DNA from 3 places in the Saccharospirillum sp. HFRX-2 genome. Region 1 is predicted to be linked to each of the others. Evidence: predicted binding sites of a transcription regulator. Region 1 holds the regulator's gene; each other region holds the start of a gene.
The links. Region 1 encodes sigma-54, which starts transcription at its own class of promoters, with help from an activator protein. Its sites were predicted from a motif close to TGGCACNNNNNTTGCTNT; they were not measured.
Positions count from the first base shown of each region.

Region 2: a site for sigma-54 is predicted at 1,027-1,044, ahead of flhA (flagellar biosynthesis protein FlhA). Genes of this name have one in related genera too.
Region 3: a site for sigma-54 is predicted at 2,845-2,862, ahead of glnL (nitrogen regulation protein NR(II)). Genes of this name have one in related genera too.

Region 1 is NZ_JBEBMU010000007.1:15,324-25,036, forward strand. Features, by position in the region: gene lptC (LPS export ABC transporter periplasmic protein LptC) at 1-250, shown strand, start outside; gene lptA (lipopolysaccharide transport periplasmic protein LptA) at 270-776, shown strand; gene lptB (LPS export ABC transporter ATP-binding protein) at 777-1,502, shown strand; gene ABMA60_RS14190 (RNA polymerase factor sigma-54) at 1,564-3,093, shown strand; gene hpf (ribosome hibernation-promoting factor, HPF/YfiA family) at 3,241-3,546, shown strand; gene ABMA60_RS14200 (PTS sugar transporter subunit IIA) at 3,549-4,004, shown strand; gene rapZ (RNase adapter RapZ) at 4,010-4,882, shown strand; gene ABMA60_RS14210 (HPr family phosphocarrier protein) at 4,879-5,148, shown strand; gene mgtE (magnesium transporter) at 5,260-6,618, shown strand; gene yjgA (ribosome biogenesis factor YjgA) at 6,674-7,207, shown strand; gene ABMA60_RS14225 (sigma-70 family RNA polymerase sigma factor) at 7,338-7,916, shown strand; gene ABMA60_RS14230 (ChrR family anti-sigma-E factor) at 7,913-8,557, shown strand; gene ABMA60_RS14235 (FAD-binding and (Fe-S)-binding domain-containing protein) at 8,572-9,713, opposite strand, start outside.
Region 2 is NZ_JBEBMU010000006.1:67,614-77,326, reverse strand. Features, by position in the region: gene flhB (flagellar biosynthesis protein FlhB) at 1-973, shown strand, start outside; gene flhA (flagellar biosynthesis protein FlhA) at 1,084-3,306, shown strand; gene flhF (flagellar biosynthesis protein FlhF) at 3,317-4,675, shown strand; gene ABMA60_RS13195 (MinD/ParA family protein) at 4,737-5,564, shown strand; gene ABMA60_RS13190 (RNA polymerase sigma factor FliA) at 5,587-6,300, shown strand; gene cheY (chemotaxis response regulator CheY) at 6,593-6,979, shown strand; gene ABMA60_RS13180 (protein phosphatase CheZ) at 7,014-7,934, shown strand; gene ABMA60_RS13175 (chemotaxis protein CheW) at 7,955-9,713, shown strand, end outside.
Region 3 is NZ_JBEBMU010000001.1:1,297,085-1,306,797, reverse strand. Features, by position in the region: gene ntrC (nitrogen regulation protein NR(I)) at 117-1,544, opposite strand; gene glnL (nitrogen regulation protein NR(II)) at 1,531-2,610, opposite strand; gene ABMA60_RS06095 (diguanylate cyclase domain-containing protein) at 2,864-5,980, shown strand; gene ABMA60_RS06090 (acetyl-CoA sensor PanZ family protein) at 5,949-6,305, opposite strand; gene hisB (imidazoleglycerol-phosphate dehydratase HisB) at 6,418-7,008, shown strand; gene hisH (imidazole glycerol phosphate synthase subunit HisH) at 7,108-7,725, shown strand; gene hisA (1-(5-phosphoribosyl)-5-[(5-phosphoribosylamino)methylideneamino]imidazole-4-carboxamide isomerase) at 7,757-8,500, shown strand; gene hisF (imidazole glycerol phosphate synthase subunit HisF) at 8,502-9,260, shown strand.

The DNA of each region.
Region 1 (9,713 bases):
CAGTAATGGCGACGTTATCTTCGAAAATGCCGTCAGAGTGCATGAGCTGAGCGACCTGGCTCGCTGGGAACTGGCAACCGACTGGCTGCAGGTGACCGAAAATGGCGACTTCGTCAGCACACCTGAGCCTGTTAGACTCACCCAGGGTCCGCAGGTGGCCACAGGCGTGGGATTCAACGCCGATCTAACGACGGATGACCCCGTCCTTACTTTGCAATCCGAGGTAGCCATTCATTATGAGGTCGACTGATTCCAAGCGGCGCTGGCGCATGACCTTGACCGCCGCCGCACTGTGCCTGTGCAGCAGTGCCGCTTTGGCACTGCCCGGAGATCGCGATCAGCCGATGACCATTCAGGCCGACCAGGGCGCTTTTCGCAGCGGCAGTGGCGAAGCGCATTTTCAGGGCAACGTTCACCTCAAGCAGGGCAGCCTGGAAGTCTGGGCCGATACCCTTGATGTCACCCGCGACCCGGCCACCGGCGTGATTGAATTTCTCGAAGCGCGTGGCGAACCGGCGCGCTATCAGGAACAGCCGAATGTCGGCGAACCGCTGATCCATGTGCAAGGTCAGCGCATCGAATACCGGCCACAACAAGACATCATTATCACCGAAGGCGGCGGGCGCCTGGAGCAGAATGACAGCGAAATCAACGCTGACTACATCCAATACAATCTGGTTGAAGAAACACTCAGTGTGCGCTCGGTACGCAGCCAGACAGAAAATCCTGAAGCACCTCAGGCAACCTGGATCATCCAGCCAGGAGCGGTGGACTGAATGAGTTTATTGCACGCTAAACACCTGGCCAAAAGTTACCGCAGACGCCCGGTGGTACGCGATGTCAGCCTCAGCGTGGAGCCTGGTCAGATCGTCGGTCTGCTCGGCCCCAATGGCGCGGGGAAAACCACCTGCTTCTATATGATTGTTGGGCTGATTCCTGCCGACAATGGCGAGGTCTACGTCGGCGATACCGCTGTCACCAAACTGCCCATGCACGCCCGGGCACGCCACGGTATCGGTTATTTGCCTCAGGAAGCGTCGATCTTTCGCAAGCTGAGTGTCGCCGACAACATTCTCGGCGTGCTGCAGACGCGTAAAGAGTTGTCGCGCAGTGAGCGCCACGATCGGTTGGAATCGTTGCTCGATGAGTTCAACATCAACCACATCCGCGACAGCCTGGGTATGGCGCTGTCCGGTGGTGAGCGCCGCCGCGTAGAGATCGCCCGCGCCCTGGCCATGGAACCGGCGGTGGTGTTGCTGGACGAACCCTTTGCCGGTGTCGATCCGATTTCCGTAGGCGACATCAAAGGCATCATTCATCATTTGCGCGATCGCGGCATTGCCGTTTTGATCACCGATCACAACGTCCGTGAAACGCTCGATATCTGCGAAAAAGCCTATATCGTTGGCAACGGACATATCATCGCTGAAGGAACAGCTGAGGATGTACTCAACAACGCCACCGTGCGTGAGGTATATTTAGGCGACCAGTTCCGGCTATGACGGCAAGGTTCCCGTCAGGACTCGTTGTAATTAACAGGCCCAAAGGCGTATTAACACCTCTATGAAGACCTCCTTACAACTTAAAATGAGTCAGCAGTTGACGATGACGCCGCAACTGCAGCAAGCCATTCGTCTCCTGCAACTGTCGACCCTGGACTTACAACAGGAAATTCAGGAGGCGTTGGAAACCAACCCCATGCTGGAGGTTCGCGAAGACGACAGCGGCAACAGCAGCGATGGCGAACATGACCATGCCAACACCAGCGAATCCCATAATGGCGATTCACTGAATGGCGACAGGGCCAAAGCCGAAACTCTGATCGACAATTCCGACAATCGCCAGGAAATGGAAATTCAGGAACACATTCCGGATGATCTGGCGGTTGATTCATCCTGGGACGACATCTACACCCACACACCGACCAGTCATGGCTTACCGTCTGGTGATGACGACTTCAATTTCGAGAACGTTTACGGCACCACCGACTCGCTTTGGGATCATCTGAACTGGCAGCTCAACCTGACCACCATGACCGATCGCGATCGACTGATCGCCGAAGCCATCATTGAAAGCGTCGATGCCGAAGGTTATTTGCAGTCCAGCCTCGATGAAATTTTTGAAGGCCTGGACAAAGAATTGTCCAGTGAAGACGACCCCTTGGAAATGGACGAAGTGGAAGCGGTACTGCGCCGCGTTCAGCATTTCGACCCCGCCGGCGTTTGCGCCCGCGATCTGTCCGACTGTCTCAGCATTCAATTAAACCAACTGCCCGAAGAAACCCCCAGCCGCCAGGAAGCGCTTAAGATCGTCAAAGATCATCTGGACCTGCTTGGCGCACGCGACTACGCCCAACTGATGCGTAAAACGCGGCTAAAAGAAAACGACCTGCGCGACGTTATTCTGCTGATTCAAAGCCTGAACCCGCGACCGGGCAACCAGATCGAAAGCGGCAAAGACGAATATGTGGTGCCCGATGTCATGGTGCGCAAAGACATCAAAAACAATCGTTGGCTGGTTGAGTTAAATCCGGACATCGCGCCCAAACTGCGCGTCAATGCATCCTACGCTTCGATGGTCAAACGCGCCGATAATTCCAGCGACAACACCTACCTTAAAGATCATCTTCAGGAAGCGCGCTGGTTCATTAAAAGTCTGCAAAGCCGTAACGAAACGCTGCTGAAAGTGGCGACTAATATCGTTGAACATCAGCGCGGTTTTCTCGAACACGGTGAAGAAGCGATGAAGCCGTTGGTGCTGCATGATGTGGCGCAGGCGGTCGAGATGCACGAATCGACTATCTCGCGCGTCACCACGCAAAAATACATGCACACCCCGCGCGGTATTTTTGAGCTGAAGTATTTCTTCTCCAGTCATGTCAGCACCGAAGGCGGTGGCGAATGTTCGAGCACCGCTATTCGCGCCATCATTCGCAAGCTGGTCGCGGCGGAAAACCCGCGCAAACCGCTGAGTGATTCCAAAATTGCCACCTTGCTTGGCGACCAGGGCATCAAGGTCGCCCGACGCACCATCGCCAAGTACCGGGAGGCCATGCATATTCCTCCGTCAAATGAACGTAAGAGTTTGATTTAGATCAGATTTTCGAACGACTGCAGGCTTGAAGTAGCAGCCTCTCACCGCAAAGATTGAATCAGGAGCTAGACTGAAACCAGGGATAGCACTCAAGGAAGCCGGCCGACATCATGGCCTGAATCATTGTCACTGCATGAGGAGCGGACTATGCAAGTCAACATCAGCGGTCAACACGTCGAAGTTACTGAAGCTCTGCACGACTATGTTGCCTCCAAGCTGGAAAAACTGGAGCGACACTACGATCAGATCGGCAACGTCCAGGTGACGCTCAGTATTGAAAAAAATCGGCAAAAAGCGGAAGCTTCGCTGAACATCAAGGGGGCTCAGTTGCACGCCGATGCTGCACACGATGATTTATACGCCGCCATTGACATGATCACTGACAAACTCGACCGCCAGTTGCTCAAGCACAAGGAAAAAACGGTCGACCGCATGCACGGGAACTCTCGTTAACCATGATTCAACTGGACCAGGTCCTCTCATCCGAACGCGTCTATACCGGCGCGTTCGGTGTCAGCAAGAAACGCGTTCTGCAGAGTCTGGCCGAACGCTTGGCGGCTTCACTTGATGGTGTTGGTGAAGTCGATCTTTTCGATCAGCTGATTGCCCGTGAGCGCCTGGGTTCCACCGGTTTAGGCCAAGGCATTGCTGTACCGCATTGTCGTCTGGCGCAGATTGAACGCCCCATCGCTGCGCTCGCCAAACTCGACGAAGCCGTCGATTTTGAATCCCCCGACCGCAAACCGGTCGACCTCTTGTTCGTGCTGGTGGTGCCTGAAGCGGCCACCGACGATCATCTCAATTTACTGGCCGCTGTGGTGGAACGATTCAACGACAGCGCCTTGGTGAAATCACTGCGCCAGGCCTCCGACAGCCAGACCCTTTATCAGCAATTTATTCAGGGCCTCTGATCGCCATGGCGCATCCCGATTTCCGGCTGGTCATCATCAGCGGACGCTCAGGGTCGGGCAAGAGTACCGTCCTGAACGCGCTTGAAGACGCAGGCTTTAATTGCATCGATAACCTGCCACCGGCCTTGTTACCGGAACTGGTCCACTGGATGACCGCCAGTACCGCCCAGCCGGACGTAGCGGTCTGTATCGATGCACGGGTCGCCTCCGATGCCATCAATGGCTTGCCTGCCATCCTGAAATCCCTGCCGCAAACACTGCAGCCGGACATTCTTTATCTCGATGCCGAAGAAACCATACTGCTGCAACGCTTCTCTGCCACGCGGCGCAAACACCCGCTGACCAATGCCGATCGATCCCTGGCCGAAGCCATAGCAGTGGAAGGCGAACTGTTGGCGCCGGTGGCTAATCTGGCCAGTCTGAAAATCGATACCAGCGGTTTGTCGTTGCAGGAGTTGCGCGACCAGGTACGGCAGCGGCTGATCGACAAGCCCGGCGGCATCGCCTTGCAGTTTTTGTCGTTCGGCTTCAAACACGGTGTGCCGCGTGATGCCGACCTGGTGTTCGATGTGCGCTGCCTGCCCAATCCCTATTGGGACAAATCGCTGCGCATGTTCACCGGTAAAGACGAACCGATTCAGAACTTTCTGCGCGCCTCTCCGGCGGTGACCGAAATGTTTGAAGACATCCGTCGCTTTCTCGACCGCTGGTTGCATCAATACGAAGCCAACCAGCGCTCCTACCTCACTGTGGCAATCGGCTGCACCGGTGGTCAGCACCGCAGCGTTTTTCTCGCCGAGCAGCTGCATAAAACCTTTGCCACTGGCAACGCCAACGTTCAGCTGCGCCACCGCGACATGGGAAATGATCAGGCGTGATTCAAGAACAACTCACCATCATCAACAAACTGGGGTTGCACGCCCGCGCTGCTGCCAAACTGGTCGGCGTAGCCGGTAACTATGAAAGCCGTATTACGCTGAGCAAGGATGACCGCGAAGCCGATGCCAAAAGCATCATGTCAGTAATGATGCTCGCCGCCAGCCAAGGCACCGACCTGGACGTGGAAATCGACGGCCCGGATGCGGCCGAAGCCTGGACCGCCATTCTGGCGCTGGTGCAGGATCGTTTTGGCGAAGACGAATAACGGGCTTGTGCCTGTTTTTCATTTCAGGATTACCGATCGACCTCTTTATTACGGTTTGAACTAAAGGCTACACTCCTCCTCGATCGCTCACCTCGGCAACCGGGACGTCCCATGCCAACCACGCCGCACCTGGAACAGCACGACCACGACCGCGCCGGTCTGTTGCAGGCGTTGGAAGCGGGTGATCTGGATCGGGTACAGCGCTATTGCGACGAAGACCTCGCCTCGGCCGATCTGGCCCATATTCTCGAGTCGTCCCCCGGCCGCATCCGTGAATTGCTGTGGGATTTTCTCAGCGATGAACGCCAGGGCGCGGTGCTGCCGCATCTGAATGAAGACCTGCAACAAGCTTTTCTGGCGCAGATGAACGCCCACGAGATTCTGGAAACCACCCAGGATCTCGACCACGACGACCTCGCCGACCTGCTGCAACAGATTCCCGAACCGGTTACGCATCAAGTTTTGTCACTGATGCCACCGTCCGCTCGGGCGACCGTGGAAGGCTTGCTGGCCTATCCGGAAGACACCGCCGGCGGCCTGATGAATACCGACCTGATCACGGTGCGCGCTGACGTTACCGTGGAAACGGTATTGCGTTATCTGCGCCGGCTGGAGCTACCCGATCACCTGGATTCACTCTGGGTGGTCAACCGCCAGTTTCGCTATGTCGGGCTCTTGCCGATCACCAAACTGCTGACTCACGGACCGCAAACCAAGGTGCGTGAGATCATGAAAGACGACATCGAAGGCATACCCGCCAGCTTGCACGAAGACCAGGTAGCGCGTCGCTTCGAACGCCTCGACCTGGTATCAGCGCCGGTGGTCAACGACACCGGCACGCTGCTCGGCCGCATCACCGTCGATGACGTCGTCGATGTGATTCGCGACAGCGCCGACCATACCGTCATGAGCATGGCCGGCCTGGACGAAGAGGACGATATTTTCGCGCCGGTGATTCGTACCACTCGCAGTCGCGCCGTCTGGTTGGGCATTAATATGCTGACCGCCTTTATCGCCGCGGCAGTGATGAGCCAGTTCGAAGCCACCATTGCGCAGATTGTTGCCCTAGCCGTGCTCAGCCCGGTCGTTGCCAGCATGGGCGGCATTGCCGGCAGCCAGACGCTGACGGTGATGATCCGCGGCATGGCCACCGGCCACGTCAAACGCGACAACCTCGGCTGGCTGATCAGCCGGGAACTCGGTTCGGGCGCCGTCAACGGTGTGCTCTGGGCCAGCATCATCGGCGCCATTACCATCGGCTGGTATCAGGATTCCGACTTGGCACTGGTTATCGCCGCTGCCATCGTTATTAACCTGCTGGTGGCCGTCTGTGCTGGTGCCACCCTGCCCTTTCTTCTAAAATCGCTGCACATTGACCCGGCCCTGGCCGGCACCGTCGTGCTGACGACCATCACCGATGTCGTCGGCTTCCTGACTTTCCTGAGCCTGGCCACCCTGTTCCTGCTCTAAAAGCTGCTCTGGATAGTAGCAATGAACCTGGCCCGGCGGAGATACCCTGCTACTCATGTCCGACCACAATCACGATCACGACGACCAAGACATCGAATGGGTCAGCAAAACCCAGATGAAACACGAGATGCATCGCCTGCAGGCGATTGGCGAGCGCTTGCTCACGCTGCGCGCCGATCAGCTGGCGACCGTCCCAACCAGCGAAGCGCTCAAAGCGGCCATCGATGAGAATCGTCGCGTCACCCAGAACGAAGCCCGTCGTCGCCATCTGCAATACATCGGCAAGCTGATGCGCAACGAAGATATCGACGGCATTCAACTGGCACTGGATCGACTCGACCCCTCCTCGGAAGTTTTTCTGCGCGAGCAGAACCAGGCCGAACAATGGCGCAGTCGTCTGCTCAATGACAGCGGCGCCGAAGCCGCCTGGTTCGAGCAACACCCCAACACCGAACGCCAGGCCTTTCGCGCCATGGTGCGTGCCGCGCGCAAGGAACAGCCGGATGAAGCCGATGCCCCGCTCCATGCCGGTAAGCAAACCAAACGACTGTTGAAGTGGATTCGTGAGGCGCTGGCCGAGCAAAACTAAAGCACTTGCCTGCTGAGGTGATCCGTTACGGCGACAGCAACGTAAATCGCTGCCAGACAAACGGACAACAGGTTCTCATATGGCAGGCGCCCCTGTAATCTCGATACTTTCAGCCAAGAAAGCAGGCAAAATGACAGAAGCCAACCAGGCGACTCAGCAATGGTCTGACTGTCTCGACGCAGTCGCCCGACGCCAGGACATTGCAGCTTTCGAACAGCTGTTCAACCATTTCGCGCCGCTGATCAAAGCCTTTGCCCTGTCCTCAGGCTTGAACCGCAGCGGCGATCATCTGCCCGATGAACTGGTGCAGGAAGTTATGCTGGCAGTCTGGCGCAAAGCCGCCACTTTCGATCGCCGCAAAGCCGCCGCCTCCACCTGGATATTCACCATTGCCCGGAACCAGCGCATCGATATGCTGCGCCGTCTGCGCAAACACCAGAACGATTTGCCCGCCGATGATATCTGGGAACTGGAAGCCGATGCCGACCTCTTTGGCGAAGTGCGTCAGGCGCGCGTTCAGGATCAGGTGCGCGATCACCTGTCCGATCTGCCGGTCGATCAGCGCCAGGTCATGGCGAAAGTTTTTATGGAAGACAAAAGCCATCAGGAAGTGGCCGATGAAATGGATTTACCTCTGGGAACCGTCAAAAGCCGGGTTCGCCTGGCGATGAAGAAACTGAAACTCTCTCTGGAGGCGTTTGACCTATGACCCAGTGGCATCCACATTCCGATCAACTCGTGGAGTTTGCCGCCGGAAGCTGCCGTGCCGGCGTCAGCATCGCGATATCCGTGCATCTGCACTACTGCAGCCAGTGTCGCCAGGCACTCAGCGAACTGGAAAGCACCAGCGCCGTCTTGTTTGAACAGCAAGCACCGGCACCGGTTGCCGACACGGCCTTCGCCAGCCTGATGGATCGCATCCAGCGCGAACCGGAAGCTGCTGCTCCGGCTGCAAAACACCCCGCATCCGCTCGCTTTCCGCGTGCGCTCAGGACTTTGCTGCCTGACTCACTGGAGCAACTGGACTGGAATCAACCGATGAAAAACCTGCGCGTCACCCGCCTGCTCGACGACGGCGACCTGATCATCGGTCTGCATCATATGAAAGCCGGCGGTCGGGTACCCAACCACCAGCATCGTGGTGAGGAAATCAGTGTGGTGCTCGAAGGCGGTTTTTCCGATCAGCTGGGCTCCTATGCCGAAGGCGACTTTATTCGTCGCAGCGGCACAGACACCCATGCGCCTCAGGCCGATGCCCATGAAGACTGCCTGATCCTCTCGGTGGTCGAAGCGCCAGTGAAACTGACTGGGCCACTGGGCTGGATTCTTAATCCCTTTCTGAAAGCCTGACCAACGCCGCCGCTTTAAACAGCGGCGGTTTCCTCTCGCGCCTGCGACAGGCGGTCCAAAACCTCAAACAATGACAAATACGTCAGGCCGCTGTGCCGACTCAAACCGATCTCGCAGGTGCGGCTGGTGGAAATACCGTAGGCACAACCACTGACAGCCTCGTCCAGGCCGCGCAGCGCCGAGGCGTTCAGTTCCGGCTGGGTAAAGCCCTTGTCGCCGGCAAAACCACAACAGGCCATACCGTCGGGTTGCACCCAATCCGGCGTCAGTTTATCCAGTACCCGCGCCAGACTGGGCGCAATTCCCTGACGCTGCACACTGCAGGTGGTGTGTACCGCGACGCGCTGCGGATCGGGCTCGATATGCAAGCGATCAAGCAGGAAGCGGTCGATAAAGTCGACGCTGTCATAGAACTGAATGCCGCGCTCACTGGCCGCTTCACGCACCCGCAAACTGCACGGACTGGTGTCGGCCAATACCGGGAAACGTCCGCCACTGGAAATTTCCCAGAGCTCATCCACCAGTTCCTGACGCTGCTGTTCGGCGACGCTAAAGTGACCTTTGGACTGAAACGGCTGACCACAACACAGACCACGCGTCGGCTGCGGCATCACCACATTCAGACCGGCCTTGCGCAACACGCTGAGCACGGCAGCGGGCAGACTGGAACGGTTTTCATCAGTCAAGGCTGCGCCAAAGGTCTGGGACACGCAGGACGCCCAATACACCAGCACTTCACGGTCACTCGGCCGGGTGGTTCGATTCGGTGCGTACACTGGCCGCGCCGGGCCCGGCAAGGTCGACAACCACAAGGGTGTATGGCCACCGCTGAGCTTGCGCACCGCCGCCGACCAACGCTCCAGGCGTTGCGGGCCGGTCAGGCGCTGCACTGACCGTGCGGTCCACAGACCTGCTCGGGTAACACTGGCCAGCGCTGCATAATGGCGTCCCATGGCCCGCGCCAGACGGATATAACGATGGTTGCGCTCGGCGCGCAGCTTGAGCACCAACTCACCGGTATTGATACCGACCGGACACTGATTCTGGCACAGACCGGTCGCGGCGCAGCTGTCGATCGCCTGATGATCAAAGCGATCCTGCCAGCCGTCAGCAAGGCCCTCTTCACGCCGCTGACGCTGCATTTCACGGTGCAAGC
Region 2 (9,713 bases), on a different contig from region 1:
TATCATGAAATTCACCTTCAGTTTCGATCGTCAAGCCAGTTGGGACACCATCGTTGCGCTGCGTTATCTGGAAGCTTCGATCTTTGAAGCACTCTGGTCGTTGGTGCCGGTCTTTGCGCTGTTGTTAGTCGCTGCCATCGTCGGTCCCATTGCCTTGGGCGGATGGAATTTTGCCGCCAAGGCTGCGGCGCCAAAAGCCAGCCGTATTAATCCGCTGTCGGGTATCAAGCGGATGTTTTCGATGAATGCGCTGGTTGAGTTGCTGAAAGGCTGGGGCAAGGTTTTGGTGGTCGGCACGGTGTCGGTTATCGCACTGTTCGGCCTGAAAAACGATTTTCTGTCGATGGTGTTTGAGCCGACCGAACCCGCCATTAAACATGCGGTCGTCCTGTTGGCCTGGACCTTTTTAATTATCTGCTCCAGTACTTTGATTATTGCGGCGCTGGATATTCCTTTTCAGATTTACAGTCATACCAAGAAATTGCGTATGACCATGCAGGAGATCAAAGAAGAATATAAAAACACCGAAGGTAAGCCTGAGGTGAAAAGTAAGATTCGTCAGTTGCAGCGCGAAATGGCGAACCGTCGCATGATGTCGGATGTGCCCGATGCCGACGTGGTTATCACCAACCCGACCCACTTTGCAGTAGCGCTGAAGTATGAGCCTAATTCCATGCCGGCGCCCGTCTTGCTGGCCAAGGGCATCGATGAATCCGCTTTGAAAATTCGTGAAATCGCCAACGAATACAAAATACCGGTGATGGAAATTCCACCCTTGGCGCGTTCGGTTTATTACCACACCAAGATTGGCGATGAGATCCCGGAAGGCTTGTACATCGCTGTGGCTCAGGTATTGGCTTACGTCTATCAGATTGATCAGTGGCGCAAAGGGCGTGCGCCCAAGCCGGAAGCCAAACCGGACTTCCCGATTCCCGACGATCTGCGTGAGGACGAGCCGCCTCCGCAGCAGTAAGTCACGCTCGGTTGTGACGCTGTTCCGAGCAATTTGAGAGTGCCATCTCATTCTGGCCCGATCCGTGCAAACAGTCTGTTGAACCTACAGATTCGCCTGATTATTGACAGATGGCTTTCCTCGATAATGTAAGAGGGTTGGGAACCCAGGTACGCGGTCTCGATCGCGGCGCCGTTCTCAGCTCCACCCGCACCAATGCCAAACTGATGACGCAGCGCGTCCTCGGTGTGCCCTTGATGTTGTTGCTGGTACTGGGCTTGATGACGCTGCCGGTACCGCCCTTTGTACTGGACTCCTTTTTCACCTTTAACATCGCCTTGTCGATCGTGGTGTTGCTGGTAACCATCTACGTACTGCGTCCGCTCGACTTTGCCGTCTTTCCGTCCATCATTCTGGTCGCGACCTTGTTGCGTCTGGCGCTGAACGTGGCGTCGACGCGGGTGGTGTTGCTCTATGGCCATGAGGGCGGTGACGCTGCCGGTCAGGTGATCGAGGCCTTTGGTGAGGTCTTGATTGGCGGTAATTACGCCGTTGGTTTTATCGTTTTTGCCATCCTGATGATCATCAATTTTGTGGTGGTTACCAAAGGTGCCGGCCGGGTCTCGGAAGTCAGCGCGCGTTTCACCCTGGATGCCATGCCCGGCAAACAGATGGCGATTGACGCCGATCTGAACGCAGGCCTGATCGATGCCGAAACCGCCAAAACCCGCCGCACTGAGATCGCCCAGGAAGCCGACTTCTATGGCTCCATGGACGGTGCGTCAAAGTTTGTTCGCGGCGATGCCATCGCCGGTATTCTGATTCTGGCGATTAACATCTTCGGTGGTCTGGCCATCGGTATGTTGCAGCATCAGTTGGAATTCGGTCAGGCGGTGGAACGCTATGCGTTGCTGACCATCGGTGATGGTCTGGTTGCACAGATTCCGTCGCTGTTGTTGTCGGTTGCCGCGGCCATCATGGTGACGCGCAACTCCAACAGCCAGGAAATGGGCGAGCAGATTCTGCATCAGATGTTCTCTACGCCTCGGGCGCTGAGCATCGCTGCTTTTCTGATCGGGGTCATGGGCGTGCTGCCCGGTATGCCGCATTTCGTGTTTTTGTCACTGGCGTTTATCTGTCTGGTCGGTGCGCTCTTTATTGTCTACCGCCAAAAAGTTGCCGCCGGCGAATCTTTCCTGCCCGGCGCACCGGCGCCCAGTGGTGCCGGGGCGAGCGCTAAAACCGGCAAGGTCGAACCCGGTGGCGCACCGCCGGTGGCCAGCGTTGAAAGTGATACCAAAGAGCTCAGTTGGGACGATGTGCAACCGGTCGATATTGTCGGACTGGAAGTCGGCTATCGCCTGATTCCGTTGGTGGATCGCTCACAAGGCGGGCAATTGCTCGGCCGCATCAAAGGCATTCGCAAGAAGCTGTCTCAGGACCTGGGTTTTCTGGTGCCGTCGATTCATATCCGCGACAACCTCGATCTGATGCCCAATGCCTATCGGCTGACGCTGATGGGCGTGGGAATCGCTGAAGCTGAGGTGTATCCGGATCGCGATATGGCGATTAATCCGGGCCAGGTGTTCGGCTCGCTAGACGGTATCAAGACCCAGGACCCGGCTTTCGGTCTGGAAGCGGTGTGGATTGAGTCGACGCAGCGTGATCGCGCCCAGACGCTCGGCTACACCGTGGTCGATGCCAGTACGGTGGTGGCGACGCACGTTAACCATCTGCTGCATCAGCACGCCTATGAACTGCTCGGTCATGAAGAAGCCCAGCAGATGCTGGATCTGCTTACCAAGAAATCGCCCAAGCTGGCCGAAGAACTGGTGCCCAATACTTTGACGCTCAGTCAGTTGCTCAAGGTGTTGCAGAACCTGCTGATGGAAGAGGTGCCGGTGCGCGACCTGCGGACCATTGCCGAGTCGCTGACCAATCTGCAGCCGAAGAGCCAGGATATCGCCATCCTGACTGGCGCAGCGCGCATGGGACTGTCGCGCATGATCGTCCAGGGCATCGTTGGTAACGAGCGTGAAATACCGGTGATCACTCTGGATCGAGGGTTGGAACAGTTGTTGCAGAAGACTGTTCAACAGGCCGGAAATGATGGAAATCTTGACGGTGTGACCTTGGAGCCGGGTATGGCCGAGCGACTGCAGCAATCTTTGCAAGAGACGTCGCAACGTCTGGAAGGTGAGGGCAAGCCCTCCATCCTGCTGGTCTCCGGTTCAATTCGTATGTTGTTGGCGCGCTTTGTTCGCCACGGCGTGCCGGGATTGAAGGTCCTCAGTTTCCAGGAAATACCGGATAACAAACACATCACCATCGTGGCCACGGTAGGCGGTCAGTGAGGATAAATCGATGAAAGTGAAACGCTTTGTCGTTGCCAGCATGCAGGTTGGGCTGAAGCAGGTTGCCGAGGCTCTGGGGCCGGAAGCGGTGATTCTGTCGACGCGCAAACTGCCCGAGGGCACCGAGATTGTCGCTGGTGTCGATGAGGCAGAATTCGCTCGCTTTGAAGCCAACCGACCGGCCGCACCGGACCCGGATGCCATTATCAAGGCACATCCGCGCCAGAATGATGGTCAGCCCAAGCTGGATACTGAGAGCCTGAAGGGATTGCTGGAAAATCTGGCGCCGCACAGTCGTGCTGCCTTTGGTGATCTGGCACCGGACCGCTCAGCGACCAGCAGTTCTGCTGCCGATCAGACACTGGATTCTCCCCTGGCACGTGCCATGGAAGCCCAGCAGCGTGTCGAGCAGGCGGCACAGCGGCCGACGCCGAAAGCAGAGGCTCAGCCAACCCAGCTGCGCGCTCAGTCCGACCAGGAATTGATGACCCTGATGCGTCAGGAAATCGACAGTCTGCGTCAAATGCTCAAACAGCAAAGCGATTTTTTACAGGCGCCGGTGGTGGGGCCACAAACGCCTCAGCTGGAAAAACTGGAAGGCCGCTTGCGCGCCCTGGGGTTGGGTGAATCGGTGCAGCGTTCGCTGTTGCGTCACTACAACCGTGATGCTGCTCTGGATGCCAACTGGCGTCGTCTGCTGGCGCGGCTGGCTTCTGGCCTGTCGGTGCCGGTGTTTGATCCGTTGACTGAAGGCGGCGTGGTGGCACTCTGTGGCCCAACCGGCGCCGGCAAAACCACAACGCTGGCCAAGCTGGCGGCCCGGGCGGTCAAACGCCGTGGCCATGCCAAGGTGGCGGTGGTCAGTACCGATTGTTACCAGCTGGGGGCCCAGGATACCCTGGCGTCGGTCAGTCAGATTTTGGGTGTGGATTATCGCGCCCTCGGTGAGGACGACAGCCTGGCGGAAACACTGCAAGAGCTGGCGCATTATCATCTGGTATTGATCGACACCAGCGGCAGCGCCGAGGCGTTGCGTCAGTGGCGCGAGCAGGTAGTCGATACGGGTCTGGATGCGCGCATCCAAAGCGTGCTGGTGATGCCGGCGACTGCCAACAGCGACAGTCTGAACCAGTTTATTCAGGCGTTTCCGAGTCAACATCTGGCGGGCGCCATTATTACCAAGCTGGATGAAGCGCCTTGTTTTGGCAGTGTTTTTGACAGCTTGCTGCGTCACCGCTGGCCTTTGTGGTACAACACCGATGGTCAGCGCATCCCGCAGGATATTGACAGTGTCGATCCGGTGCGGCTGGTGAAACGATTGGCGCGCGCGTTGGATGAAACACGCCCAGGGCTTGCCCAGGCGAGCTGACACAGGGCCATCAAAGACGATGGTAATTGCCTATACTGGGCTAACGGAGTTAAACGAGCGAATGAGTGGTTTGAAACCGATACAGGTACTGGCCGTCACCGGTGGTAAGGGCGGCGTAGGTAAAAGCAATGTGTCCGTGAACATTGCTGTGGCACTGGCGGAGCAAGGCAAGCGAGTGGTGTTGCTCGATGCCGATCTGGGTTTGGCCAACATCGATGTGCTGCTGGGCGTTTCGTCCGGCCGCAATATCGGCGATGTGTTGTCTGGCGAGGCAGAGCTGCGCGATATCCTGGTACCCGGTCCCGGTGGCATTCGCATCATTCCGGCTTCGTCTGGCACCCAGCGCATGGCCAACCTGGGCGAACAGGAACACGCAGGCATCATCGGTGCGTTCAGTGATCTGGGCGACGATATGGACGTCTTGATTGTCGATACCGCCGCCGGTATTTCGCGGACGGTCACGTCCTTTGTCCGCGCTGCTCAGGAAACACTGATGGTGGTGACTGACGAACCCACGTCGGTGACCGATGCTTATGCTTTGATCAAGGTGTTGAACCGCGACTGCAAGATGGATCGTTTCCGGGTGTTGGCTAATATGGTCCGTACGCCCAATGAAGGTCAGGCGCTGTTCAATAAATTATCGAAGGTCACGGATCGCTTTTTGGATGTGACGCTTCAATATGTCGGCTCAGTACCCATGGATGAATCGGTACGTAAGGCCGTCCAGCGCCAGAAGGCCGTTGTCGAGGCGTATCCGCGGTCCAAAGCCGCGATCGCTTATCGTTCACTGGCCCAGAAGGTCGCGACCTGGCCCTTGCCAACCACACCTCGGGGAAATCTCGAATTTTTTGTGGAGCGGCTGGTCCAGGGGACTACTGGAGTCGCCTGACATGTCGGTGCAGCATTACACTATGTATCAGACCGAAAAAAAGGTCGATTACGACCGCCTGGTAAACGAGCAGGGTGTGCTGGTCAAGCGCATTGCCCATCACTTGCTGGCTCGTCTGCCAGAAAGCGTACAGCTGGAAGACCTGGTGCAATCGGGCATGATCGGCTTGTTTGAGGCTGCACAGAATTACGATCATACCAAGGGTGCCAGTTTTGAAACCTACGCCGGCATTCGTATTCGCGGTGCCATGCTCGATGAAGTGCGCAAGGGTGACTGGATTCCGCGTTCGGTACACCGCAATTCGCGCCGCATTGCCGATGCTATTCGCGAGATCGAAATGCGCGAAGGCCGCGACGCCCAGGATCAGGAAGTCGCCGCTGTGCTGGAGATGAGTCTGGACGACTACTACTCCCTGCTCAAAGACACTCAAGGCTCACGGCTGTTCAGCTTTGAAGAGCTGATGGAGCAGGGCAATGGTGATCTGCAGGATTACCAGGTAGGTAACAGCCAGCACCTGGCACCGCATTCGGAAGTGGAGTCTGACCAGCGTAATCACCAGTTGGCTGATGCCATCAAGCAGTTACCAGAACGTGAGCAACTGGTGTTGTCGCTGTATTACGACGAAGAGCTCAACCTCAAGGAAATCGGCGCTGTTCTGGGCGTCAGTGAATCCCGCATCAGTCAAATCCATACCCAGGCCGCCATGCGCCTGCGTGCCCGTATGAGCGAGTGGTAGCCACTTGTATTTGCCCTTTCAGTCAGGCTGTATCACGGCCGCTGTTGGGGTAGACTAGTCGGCTTCCGGACGCTCTAAACTATCGCGATCACCGGTCGATACAGATGCCAACAGACCTTGACGAGTCTTGTGGGTGCTCTCATTCGCAGTTGTGGTAACACAATTGGGCTTGAGTTAGCGCTTAGAGCCACGACGGTCAGTGAAAAGGCATTCTCAAGACTGGATAGCCGGTTACCAGCGTCTATCATAAAGACAGTAAGCAGTTTGTCGGGTGAGGCTAGAGGAGGTCATCTTGGACAAGAACATGAAAATCCTGGTTGTCGACGATTTTTCAACGATGCGGCGCATTGTTAAGAATCTTTTGCGCGACCTGGGCTTCAGTAACACCCACGAAGCAGACGATGGTTCCAGTGCATGGCCGATGTTGCAAAGCAGCGATTTCGACTTTGTGGTAACCGACTGGAACATGCCGGGCATGACCGGTATCGAACTGCTCAAGAAAATCCGTTCGGACGAACGTCTGAAATCCATTCCCGTCTTGATGGTTACCGCTGAAGCCAAGCGCGATCAGATCGTTGCTGCTGCTCAGGCAGGCGTCAATGGCTATGTCGTCAAGCCGTTCACTGCGGCCGCCTTGAAAGAGAAGATCGATAAAATCTTCGAACGGGTAGATGGCTGATAGCCGGTGTTAAGGGTTGACCAAAGAGGCCGTTATGGCTGTTCCAGACAACAAAAAATTATCTCCTGAGTTTCTCGATGCGCTTAAAGCCATGGTTCCAGCTCTGCTGGAGCAGGTTCAGCACGAGAATATGGACGAAGCGGTTGCGATTCTGGCTAAGCTACAACAGGCCCGGACCGAACATTATGCCGGAACGACCTTTTCCGATTTATTGAAAGAAAAGGCCGCAGAACTGCATCAGCGTATTGAAGCAGGGGAAACCGAATCGGCGCTGGAAACGCTCCAGGAATTGCAGGATGCGCGTGATCGGGGGCTCTATCAGGAAGTCGGCCGGCTCACCCGAGCGTTGCACAGCGCCATCACCAACTTTCATATTGATGCCAAACCGGGTGAAGGCGTGCAGGAGCTTTCGGAAATGTCCGAAGCCACTGACCGACTGGGTTATGTCGTTACTTTGACGGAAAAAGCGGCCAATACCACCTTGGATCTGGTCGAAGAAAGCATGCCGGTGGCCGGTGCGTTAAAGGAAGAATCTGCGCGTCTGAAAAGCGAGTGGAAACGCCTGGTCGATCGGGATATGAGCGCCGAAGAGTTTCGTTCGCTGTATTGGCATTTAGATGGGTTTTTTACTCTGCTGAATGATCAATCCGAAACGCTCTACAGCAATCTGTCGAGCATTTTGCTGGCACAGGATTTTCAGGATTTGACCGGTCAGGTCATTAATAAAGTTACCAGTTTGGTCAAGGAGGTCGAAGCCAGTCTGGTGGATTTGGTCTTTATGGCCAGCCAGGTCGATGAAATAACTGGCATCGTTCGCGAAGGCCCAGAGGTTGACGCCGATAAGACCGCTGAAGTCAGCGATAAAGGCGAAGGACCTCAGATCAATGCCAATGCTGAGGGTGTCGTATCCAGCCAGGACGATGTGGACGATCTATTGTCCAGTCTTGGTTTTTGATTGGGGTCTAGGAGAGCAGCATGGGCTTCGAAGCGGACGAAGAGATTTTACAGGATTTCCTGGTTGAGGCTGGTGAAATTCTAGAGCAATTGTCCGAACAGCTGATTGAACTGGAGCGCAGCCCGGACGACCGGGATTTGCTCAACGCCATTTTCCGGGGCTTTCACACCGTTAAAGGCGGCGCTGGTTTTTTGCAACTGACACCCTTGGTCGATTGTTGCCACGCTGCGGAAAACGTCTTCGATACGTTGCGTAATGGCTTGCGTCAGATCGATGCTGATCTGATGGATGCGGTGTTGCGTGGCCTCGATAACGTCAACGAAATGTTCGCTCAAGTCAGTAATGGCGAAACACCTCAGCCTGCCGATGAAGAACTGGTGGCGCTGCTGCATCGATACGCTGCGCCGGCTTCGGCGGACGAAGCCCCTGCTGAAGACGAACAAGCGGTGGCAGCAGACACCGCCGAGGAAGCTTCCAACGTCGCCCAGGATGCCCCCAAGCCCGGTGATGACATCACCGATGCCGAATTTGAAGAATTACTCGACGCCATCTCCCCGAACGATCAGGCCGGATCAGCACCGGCGTCGGGCTCAGAATCGTCAACGCCTCCGCCGGCTGCCAGTGAACTGACCGGCAGTGGTGATGAAATCTCCGATGACGAATTTGAAGCCTTGCTGGACGAGTTACACGGTAAAGGTCAATTCAAAGCCGGCAACGATGAAGCGCCAGCGAAAGAAGACAAGCCTGTGGCGCCAGCTGCGGCGGCCTCGAACAGTGACGAAATCACGGATGATGAATTTGAAGCGCTGCTGGATGAACTGCACGGCAAGGGTCAGTTTAAAGCGGGTGCTGACGAAGCTGCGGCTGCATCGGCAGACGATGCCAAGCCCAAAGCCGAAGCGCCGAAAGCTGCAGCCAAGCCAGAGCCTAAGGCGGCAGCCAAACCGGAACCTCAAGCGGCACCGAAAGCTGAAGCCAAGCCCGCAGAAGCCAAGGCGCCCGCTAAAGCAGCTGGCGGCGAACCACAGCGGGCGGCTGCCGGTGGCGATACCACTGTCCGTGTCGACACCAAACGACTCGATGACATCATGAACATGGTGGGCGAACTGACGTTGGTTCGTAACCGTCTGATGCGTTTGGGCAGTGAGCTGGAAAACGAAATGCTGCAGAAGGCGGTGAGTAACCTCAACGTCGTCACTGGTGATCTGCAAACCTCGGTGATGAAAACCCGGATGCAGCCGATCAAAAAAGTCTTTGGTCGGTTCCCGCGCGTGGTTCGGGATCTCGCGCGCAGCCTGAAAAAAGAAGTGAATCTGCAATTGGTCGGGGAAGAAACCGACCTCGACAAAAACCTGGTCGATGCGCTGGCCGATCCTTTGGTGCACTTGGTCCGCAACTCGGTTGACCACGGTGTTGAGATGCCCGACGTGCGTGCTGCTGCTGGCAAACCGCGCGCTGGTGAAGTGGTGCTGTCAGCCGAGCAGGAAGGCGATCACATCCTCTTAATGATCCGTGACGACGGCGGCGGCATGGACCCGAATGTGCTGCGCGGTATTGCCGTTAAGCGCGGGGTCATGGATCAGGAAGCGGCCGACCGTCTGACCGACAATGAATGCTATAACCTGATTTTTGCGCCCGGCTTCAGTACCAAGACCGAGATCTCCGATATCTCCGGTCGCGGTGTGGGCATGGACGTGGTTAAGACCAAAATCAGTCAGTTAAACGGCACCATTGATATCGATTCGGAAAAAGGCCGTGGTACCACCATTCGCATCAAGG
Region 3 (9,713 bases), on a different contig from region 1:
AGGGCTATAAAGGCGGTAAGAAAGGCGCCCTATTCTACGGCCTTGGCGGGCTGGCCTCCAGTGCATTCCCAGCAAGAGTGCATGCCACTGGAGGCGTTCCTAGATGTAACCAGTGCTCAGTCGTCTTCTTCGACCGGCGCTTCCATCTCCATGTCCAGTTCTTTGATCTTGCGGGTCAGTGTATTGCGGCCCCAGCCGAGCAGTTCGGCGGCATCGCGACGGCGGCCGGCGGTATGCTTGAGTGCAGTTTCGATCATGATGCGTTCGAAACTGGGCACGGCGTTATCGAGCAAACGGCGTTCGCCGCGCGCCAGTTCACGATCGGCCCAGTTGCGCAGCGCCTGTTCCCAGTTTTCGCTGGCCACCGGCGCCTGGGTTTCATCAAGCAGTTCCGGCGGCAGGTCTGAGACCAGCACTTCACGACCGGAGGCCATCACGGTGATCCAGCGGCAGGTGTTTTCCAACTGGCGGACGTTGCCCGGCCAATCGAGGCGGCTCAAATAGGTTTCGGTTTCCGGACGCAGGGATTTCGGCTCCACATCCAGCTCTTCGGCGGCTTTATGCAGGAAGAATTCGAGCAGGCGCGGAATGTCTTCACGACGATCGGCCAGACGCGGCAGATGGATACGGATGACATTCAGGCGGTGGAATAAGTCTTCTCGGAAACGGCCTTCTTTAACCAGGTTTTCCAGATTCTGGTGCGTCGCCGCGATGATGCGCACATCGACTTTCACGGCGGTGTGACCACCGACTCGGTAGAACTCGCCATCGGCCAGCACACGCAACAAACGAGTTTGGGTTTCGGACGGCATATCGCCGATTTCATCGAGGAAGAGCGTGCCGCCGTCGGCCTGTTCGAAGCGACCCCGACGCTGGCCCTGCGCGCCGGTAAAGGCGCCTTTTTCATGACCGAACAATTCCGATTCCATCAAATCGCGCGGGATGGCGGCCATGTTCAAGGCGATAAAGGGGCTGTCGCGACGCGGGCTGTGACGATGCAGCGCGTGCGCCACCAGTTCTTTACCGGTGCCCGATTCGCCGTTGATCAACACCGTAATATTCGATTGCGACAGCCGGCCGATGGCGCGAAACACTTCCTGCATCGCCGGCGCTTCACCGATGATTTCGGTGTTACCTAAGGCCGGCGCTGGCTCGGCCGACGCCTGCTTTTGGCGGGTGTGCTCGATGGCACGCTCGACCAGGGAAACGGCTTCTTCGACATCAAACGGCTTGGGCAGATATTCGAAAGCGCCGCCCTGGAAAGACGCCACGGCGCTGTCCAGGTCGGAATGGGCGGTCATGATGATGACCGGCACCTGAGGATGATGATCGTGAATGCGGCTGAGCAGCTCCAGACCGTCGATGCCTTCCATGCGCACGTCGCTGATGATGGCATCGGGCGGATCCTGGTCGATCTTGCGCAGCAGCGCTTCACCGGTTTCAAAGCTGCGGCTGTCGATGCCCTGCTTTTCAAAGGCTCGCTCCAGTACCCAGCGAATCGACCGATCATCGTCGACGATCCAGACGCGATTAAGACTGCTCATTGAGCCCCTCCAAAGGTAAATAGACGCTAAAACGAGTCGAACCCGGTACTGAATCGCACTCAATAACGCCCGCGTGATAATTGATAATCTGCTGGGCGATGGACAGTCCCAGCCCAGTGCCCGATGGCCGTCCCGAAATCATCGGGTAAAAAATCTTCTCCAACATTTCCGGCGGAATGCCCGGACCGTTGTCCAGCACATCCAGCCGCACCACCAGTCGATAACGATGCTGACGGATGGTGAATTGCCGCACCGTGCGTGTGCGCAAGGTAATGGTCGGCTTAACGATGTCGTTTTCCAGCAGCGCCTGCAGGGCGTTGCGGGCAATGTTCAACACCGCCTGTATCAGCTGCGCTTCGTCGGCTTCCATATCCGGAATGCTGGGGTCGTAATCACGCACCAGTTCAATCCGGTCGCCACTTTCCACGTTCAGCAGCGAATAGACGCGCTCGGCAATCTGGTGAATATTGACCGGCATCTTGTTCGGCACCTGATGACTGCCCAACATCCGATCCACCAAATTGCGCAGCCGGTCGGCCTCCTCAATGATCACCTGGGTGTATTCCTGCAAGGAGGCATCGGGCAATTCACTGGCCAGCAATTGCGCCGCGCCGCGAATACCGCCCAAGGGATTTTTGATTTCATGCGCCACACCACGCACCAGATGGCGAGTGGTTTCGGTCTGTTCGATCAATCCCTCATCGCGGCTGATACGCATGGCACGATCGGCCGGCAACATCTCGACGATCAGGTGTAACTGCTCGTCTTCCATATAGGGCGTCACCATGAAATCGAGCGTCATGGCTTCGCGGTGCACCAACTGCCACTGCGCCGAGCGCACCGACAAGGTGGTACCTTCATCAACCGCCGACATCAGCACTTCCCGAATCTCAGTCGGGTTCACAAAGAGTGCATAGAAGGGCTGGCCGAGCACCTGCTTGCCCGAACGGATAAGCAATAACTCCGCCGACGGGTTGACGTGTTCAACAATCAGCTTGTCGTCCAGCTGGATGACAGCGGTGAACTGGTGATCCACCAACTGGCGAAAAAAATCGGTGTCTGGCACAAAAAAATTCCTGTGGATCCAAGTGCGCTCGCGAGCCGCAGGCAGCTGTACGCAAGAAGCAGGCCATTGAACGCAGGGATTTAATGCACGATTTCGGGGCTTCTCAAAATTATAGTGCACCAAAAGTGCTCTTATCGGTAAATATGCGAACCAAAATAGTGCAATTCGGTTTGAATTAACTGAGGACTGCTCGAAGTTCGAACTTACTGGCTTTCGTTTATACTCGAACGTCAATCCGCGACCGGTGTGCCAGATGGATCAGAAGTACCCGCTCAGACTGCTGGATAATGCCTGGCAACTCAGTGCCCGCGGGCAGGGACAAATCTTGCTGTTTGCTGATGCCAACGGTGCCAGCCTGGGCAGCCTGGTGAATGGTTTCCATCCCAACCCGACGCCGCGTCGCTTTCATTATCAACTCGGTCCGGATGCCGCTTTTTATGGCTATTACCCGCTGCTGGATGTGGTGTCGCGCCTGTACAGCGAACGCGGTCCGTCCGATCTGGACAGTTGGTTTGCCGAACTCAACATTTACCCACCCAATCGCACCATTTGGCGCCAGTTACTGGTCGATCACTACCTGCGGCGCCCACCTTTGTTGCTCAAAGACCACGTTATTCAACAATCCTTAAGTATGGGTGACGACCTGGTGCGGCTGCTGGCGGCGCTCACCACCGAGCGCCCGGTGTTGATTGCGTTAACCGGTGGTCACTGGGCGAGTACATCGCTGCAACAATGGCTTGGCCGACAACGACCAACGCTGGCCGCTAAGGTGATGATCCTGGTCGCCAACGATGCCGACCAATTACCGCTGGTCGACAGCATCGCCCTGGAAGCACCGCCGGGCCATGCCGTCAGCCAGGCGGGCTGGTTGATCGACCTGCCGCCGAGCAACAGCAGCCTGCCCAACTGGCCGCTGCTCGACCCGATCAAGAGCGAGAGCATTCCCACCCTGATTCAACAGGCACTGCAAAACCACGCCTTGCTGTGTCACGAAGAAACGCTGGCGCTGTGTGACCAGATCAACCAGATGCTGGACGAACGCCAGATCATTCTGGTCAACGATCACCGCTACGATTTACTGCTGCTCGAAGCCGAGGCGTTGTTCTACAGCGACCGTTACAACGGTGCCATCACGGCGCTCAACGAGTTGCTCGAACTGGCGCGTCAGGAAGGTGATGCGCTGTGGCAGTTCGATGCTTATCTGCGGCTGGCCTGGTGCGGTCTGCACAAATATCGACTGGGCGATGCCTGGCAGATGATCAAACACGCTCAATCGGCGCTGCAAAGTGTCGAGCGGCAAAACGCCGATTGGCTGCTGCGCGAACGCCAATGGTTGCTGCTGCAAGCCCTGCTCTATGGTCAGGAACATCGGCGCTTGCCAGAGACCAGCCAGCATCGGCTGGAAGCCTTGCTGCCGATGGAGCGCAACGACGATTTCCTGTACGCCTTTCGCTTTGCTCAGGTCAGTTGGGCATCGAGCCTGAGCCCGAGTGAACTGACTTATTTGCGCAAAGCTCTGGTCGGCAGCCTGGGATGGGCCCGCCGGCTGAACAACAAGGTCGCGGCGATCAAGATACTGCATTCGATGGCGACCCTGGCGTCACGCGTCGGCCGTCACAACCGGGCGCTGCGTTGTTTGTATCTGGCGCTGCATCTGGCCGAAACACTCGACTCACCCAGCCACGATGTACCATTGCTCAGTGCCCTGGGCTGGTTACGGCTGAACCAGAACGAACTGGCCGCCGCGCGCGATACCTTTCAGGCGGCGCTGCAACGACTGCAACAAACCACCAACTATCATCAGGTGGCGATCACCCTGAACAACCTGGCCTGGGCGTATTTTGTCGGCGCAAACCTGCCGGAGTGCGACCGCCTGCTCGGCACCGCCATTCGCTTGTGTCGCAGCCGCGGCTTCCGCAGCCTGCCCTATCACACCCTCGACGATTTATTGTTGCACCAGGCGCTGTGTCGTTTTTATCAGGGCAACAGTGTGCTGGCGCAACGCACCCTGCATGAGATTGACCATCGCCATCACAACCTCAGCGCCAAGGGTGAATTGCTGCATTCGTGCCTGTCGCTGTATTTCGCGCGCGCCGAGAACGACAGCGCCGCCCAAGCCCTGTTGACCGAACGACTGAACGCCCAGCTCGAAACCGAGCTGGAAATACCGGCCTATCTGGTCGATATCGTGCGCCATGCGCGTGGCGAACCCAGCCAACAGCTGACCTGGCTGAATCATGACATCAGCTCGGCCAATGCGTTGTCGAGCCGACCGGTTGATGTGGTGTCGCTGCTGCGCTCGGCAGAACTGGAAGGCGAGGTGGAAAAGCTGCAACAGCGGGTGCGTGATACGCGCTTGCTGTCGCATCTGAGTGCTCAGGCCAATGCCGCCACCGACGCCGGCCGGCTGACCGAAACCCTGGTCCGCCAGCTCAGCGCTCACCTCGACTGCGATTACGTCGCCATCGAACTGCGGCCTCAGGCTTATATGTCGCCCACTTTTCACAGCCACGGCCTGGATGACATCAGCGCCGAGCGGCTGCATCAGGTCCTGGCGATGCACAAGCTGACCCGTGGACGGGTGCTGCTGAATTTGCGCGATCTGGATATGGAAGGCTTTGAAACCGGCGCGCTCTACATCAACTCGATCAGCCTGCCCAAGCACGACTTTGGCGACCTGGTGTTGATGACGCGTGACCCTCAGGGTTTTGAAGAATCAGTGTTGCGCACCACCGCCATGCTGGCGGCGCAATTGGCCGCCGCCATTCAACGACTGATGCACGAACGCGAGCTGCAGTATTTGTCGTCCACCGACATGCTGACCGGACTGATCAACCGCCAGGCACTTTACCCGCGCTTGGAAGAAGAGTTATCGCGCACCCGACGGCACTCGAATTATCGTTTCTGCCTGGCGTTTCTCGATCTGGATAATTTCAAATACCTGAACGACCACTACGGCCATAACCTGGGCGATCAGGTGTTGCAGGGGTTTGCCAAATCGCTCGATGACCACAGCCGTGCCGAAGATCTGGTGGCGCGTCTGGGCGGCGATGAATTCGTCATTCTCTTTCCCGGCCAGACCGGCGAACAGGTGGCGCAATTCTGTCGCCGGCTGCTGAAACAATTCGGCACCACCAAGGCCGTCCAACAGACGCTGAAGCGCTTTACCGGCCAGTCATTGAAGTTACCCAGCGAACGCCGTTTGGGCTGTTCGGTCGGCATTATTGAACTGGATCGCGACACCGTGCCGCGCTCTGTCGATGCGCTTTTGAACCAGGCCGATCAGGCCATGTATGCGGCCAAAAGCCAGGGCAAAAACCAAGCCGTGGTGGTGCCTTTTAACGCGGCGCTGGACGATAGCGTTCGATAAAACCGCGCGCCTCAGCGTTCAGCTCAGCGGCTACGCCATAGTCGGCGTCGGCCAACAACAGCGTCAGCAGGCGCTGGCCCACACCGCGACCGCGAGTCGCCGCCCGTACTGCAAAGCCAACAATGACCTCAGCCTGCAACAAAGCCACAGCAACGATGCGCTCGTTAAAGCGGGCAACGACGAGCTCCACCGAGGCTGGATCGGCCAGCCAGCTTTGCCAGGCGCGGCTATAGGAGGCGCAACCGCTCTGCTCAGACGCCAGGCGTTCAAGTTCGGCCAGATCGCGTTCGGTGGGTTGAGCCAATGACTGTGCAGTGACCGGCATAACGGCCTCCATGGGTGGTTTGGCGCGCAGCATACCGATATACTGGCGCCTCGCAAGCGGGCGCTGATTTGCCCGCTCCCGTCGACCCAAAATGTAATTTCGAGAGTGTCCTATGAGTCGCCAGGCGACGATCGAACGCAACACCACCGAGACGCGCATCCGTGTCAGCCTTAATCTGGATGGCGAAGGCCAGGCCAAATTCGATACCGGCATGCCCTTCCTCGAACATATGATGGATCAGATTGCCCGCCACGGCCTAATCGATCTGGACATTCTGTGCCAGGGCGACAACCACATCGACGACCACCACAGCGCCGAAGACATCGGCATCACCCTAGGCCAGGCCATGGCCAAGGCGGTAGGCGACAAGAAAGGCATCACCCGTTACGGCCACGCCTATGTGCCGCTCGATGAAGCGCTGTCACGCGTGGTGATCGACTTCTCCGGTCGCCCGGGTCTGTTCTACGAGGTGCCTTTTACCCGCGCCAGCGTCGGTGGTTTCGACGTCGATCTGTTCCGCGAATTCTTCCAGGGTTTCGTCAACCACGCTCAGGTGTCGTTGCACATCGACAACCTTAAAGGCGCCAACTCCCACCACCAGGTGGAGACCGTCTTTAAAGCCTTCGGTCGGGCACTGCGCATGGCGCTGTCGGCCGACGAACGCATGGCGGGCGTCACACCTTCGACCAAGGGTGTGCTCTGAGCCAACCGCAAACAGCCGGGTGCCAGGCCCGGCTAACACCACTTTTTGAATGATGAGGACAACGTGAGCGCCACACTGCTGACCGTGATCGACTATGGCATGGGCAACCTGCATTCGGTGGCCAAGGCACTGGAACACGTTGCACCCGCTAACGTTCATATCGAAGTCACCGACAACCCCGAACGCATTCGTGAAGCCGACCGTATTCTACTGCCCGGCGTCGGCGCCATTCGCGATTGCATGGCGGAAATTCGTCGTCAGGGCGTCGATTTATTAGTCGACGAAGCCGTGCGCGACGGCAAACCCCTGCTCGGTGTTTGTGTCGGTATGCAGGCGTTAATGGCGCACAGCCTGGAAAATAACGGCATCGATTGTCTGAACTATTTCGACGGCGAAGTGCGCCGTTTTCGCGACGGCGCTGTGGACGAGCACGGCCTGCCGATGAAAGTGCCGCACATGGGCTGGAACAACGTCGAACTGAAAGTCGACCATCCCTTATTAGCCGGCATCAACAGCGGCGATCGCTTTTATTTTGTGCATTCCTATTACGCCGATGCGCACCCGGAATACACCGCCGCCAGCTGCGAATACGATGCAACCTTCGCGGCGATGATTTATCGCGACAATATCTTCGCCACCCAGTGCCACCCGGAAAAAAGTTTTCCCGCTGGCCTGACCTTATTGGAAAATTTTGTCCGCTGGAACGGCCAGCCATAACAGCTGCCAGGCACAGCAATGAGGAGTACCGATGCTGATCATCCCCGCCATTGATTTAAAAGACGGCCAGTGCGTGCGCCTGCAACAAGGCCGCATGGAAGACGCCACCGTCTTCGGTTCCGACCCGGTGGAAATGGCCGGTCGCTGGGTGGATGCCGGCTGCCGCCGACTGCATCTGGTCGACCTCAATGGCGCCTTTGAAGGCAAGCCGATGCACGCCGAAGTCGTCGCTGCGATTTCGCGTCGTTACCCCCAATTACCGATTCAGATTGGCGGCGGCATTCGCACTATCGACATCATCGAAGCCTACGTCGAAGCCGGCGTCAGCTGGTGCATCATCGGCACCGCCGCGGTTAAAGACCCGGCTTTTGTACGCGAAGCCTGCGCCGCGTTTCCGGGCAAAATTATCGTCGGCATCGACGCCAAAGATGGCCTCGTTGCCACCGAAGGCTGGGCCGATGTCAGCCAGGTGAAAGCCACCGATTTAGCGCGTGATTTCGCCGACGCTGGTGTGTCCGCCATCGTCTATACCGACATCGCGCGCGACGGCATGATGCAGGGCGTTAACCTCGAAGCCACAGTGGAAGTCGCCCAGGCCGGCGGCATTCCAGTCATCGCCAGCGGCGGTGTGACCGACATCCACGATATCGAACGGCTGTGCACCGTGGCCGACCAGGGTTTGCTCGGCGCCATTACCGGCCGCGCCATTTACGAAGGCAAACTCGATGTGCGCGCGGCTCAGGCTTACTGCGACGAACAGACAGGAGCGAACTGAGATGGGCTTGGCGAAGCGGATTATTCCTTGTCTGGATGTCGACGCCGGTCGCGTCGTCAAAGGCGTTAATTTCGTCAACATCCGCGACGCCGGCGACCCGGTGGAAGTCGCCAAACGCTACAACGACCAGGGCGCCGACGAGATCACCATGCTCGACATCACCGCCACCCACGAAGGCCGCGACACCATGGTCGACACCGTCAGCGCCATCGCCGGTCAGGTGTTTATTCCGCTCACCGTTGGCGGTGGCATTCGCACGCTCGACGACATTCGCACCATGCTCAACGCCGGTGCTGATAAAGTGTCGATCAACAGCGCCGCCATTAAAAACCCCGACTTCGTACGCGAGGCGTCACAACGCTTCGGCGCCCAGTGCATCGTCGTCGCCATCGATGCGAAAAAAGTCGGCGACCACTGGGAAATTTTCACCCACGGCGGCCGTAACGCCACCGGTATCGACGCCGTCGAATGGGCGAAAAAAATGGACGACTACGGCGCCGGCGAAATCTTATTAACCTCGATGGATCGCGACGGCGTTAAAACCGGATTCGACATCGAACTGACCCGCGCCGTGGCCGACGCCGTGCGTGTGCCGGTTATCGCCAGCGGCGGTGTCGGCAACCTGCAACACCTGGCCGACGGCGTTTTGGAAGGTCACGCCGATGCGGTGTTAGCCGCGAGTATTTTCCACTTTGGGGAGTACAGTATTGGCGAGGCTAAAGCGGTGATGAGTGAGTGTGGGATTGAGATGCGGGTGTAATATCTGTCCGCTTTCAGGAGCCTGACTCTTTTTTTTTATGTATCTTTAGTTTAAAAAGACTCCTCACATAACCAAACGCAGAAACGGGGTTGTGTTTGCATCCTAAAACTAGAGAAATATTGACCATTAGCAACGCCAAAAAAATTTCATCAATATAGTGGTTTGCAACGTTTTTTTAAAAAGGGAAAATCTAATGGACTCACTGGAAACTAATAGCACACAACAAGTGATGCGCTTACGCGTCGCGTTTCTTCATTGGGCTGTCTGCTTAAGTATCTTCATAGTATTGTTGGTACTTTCAAACACATACATTTCTAGTCCATTTGGAACAATCGCATTCTTCTTTTACTTTGCTACAGGCGTTTACCTCAATCGGTCAGTTCTTAGGAAAATCATTGAATGGCATCCTGTATACAACACTCTCGAAAATGTGACCTCTAGTAAACTGAGGTT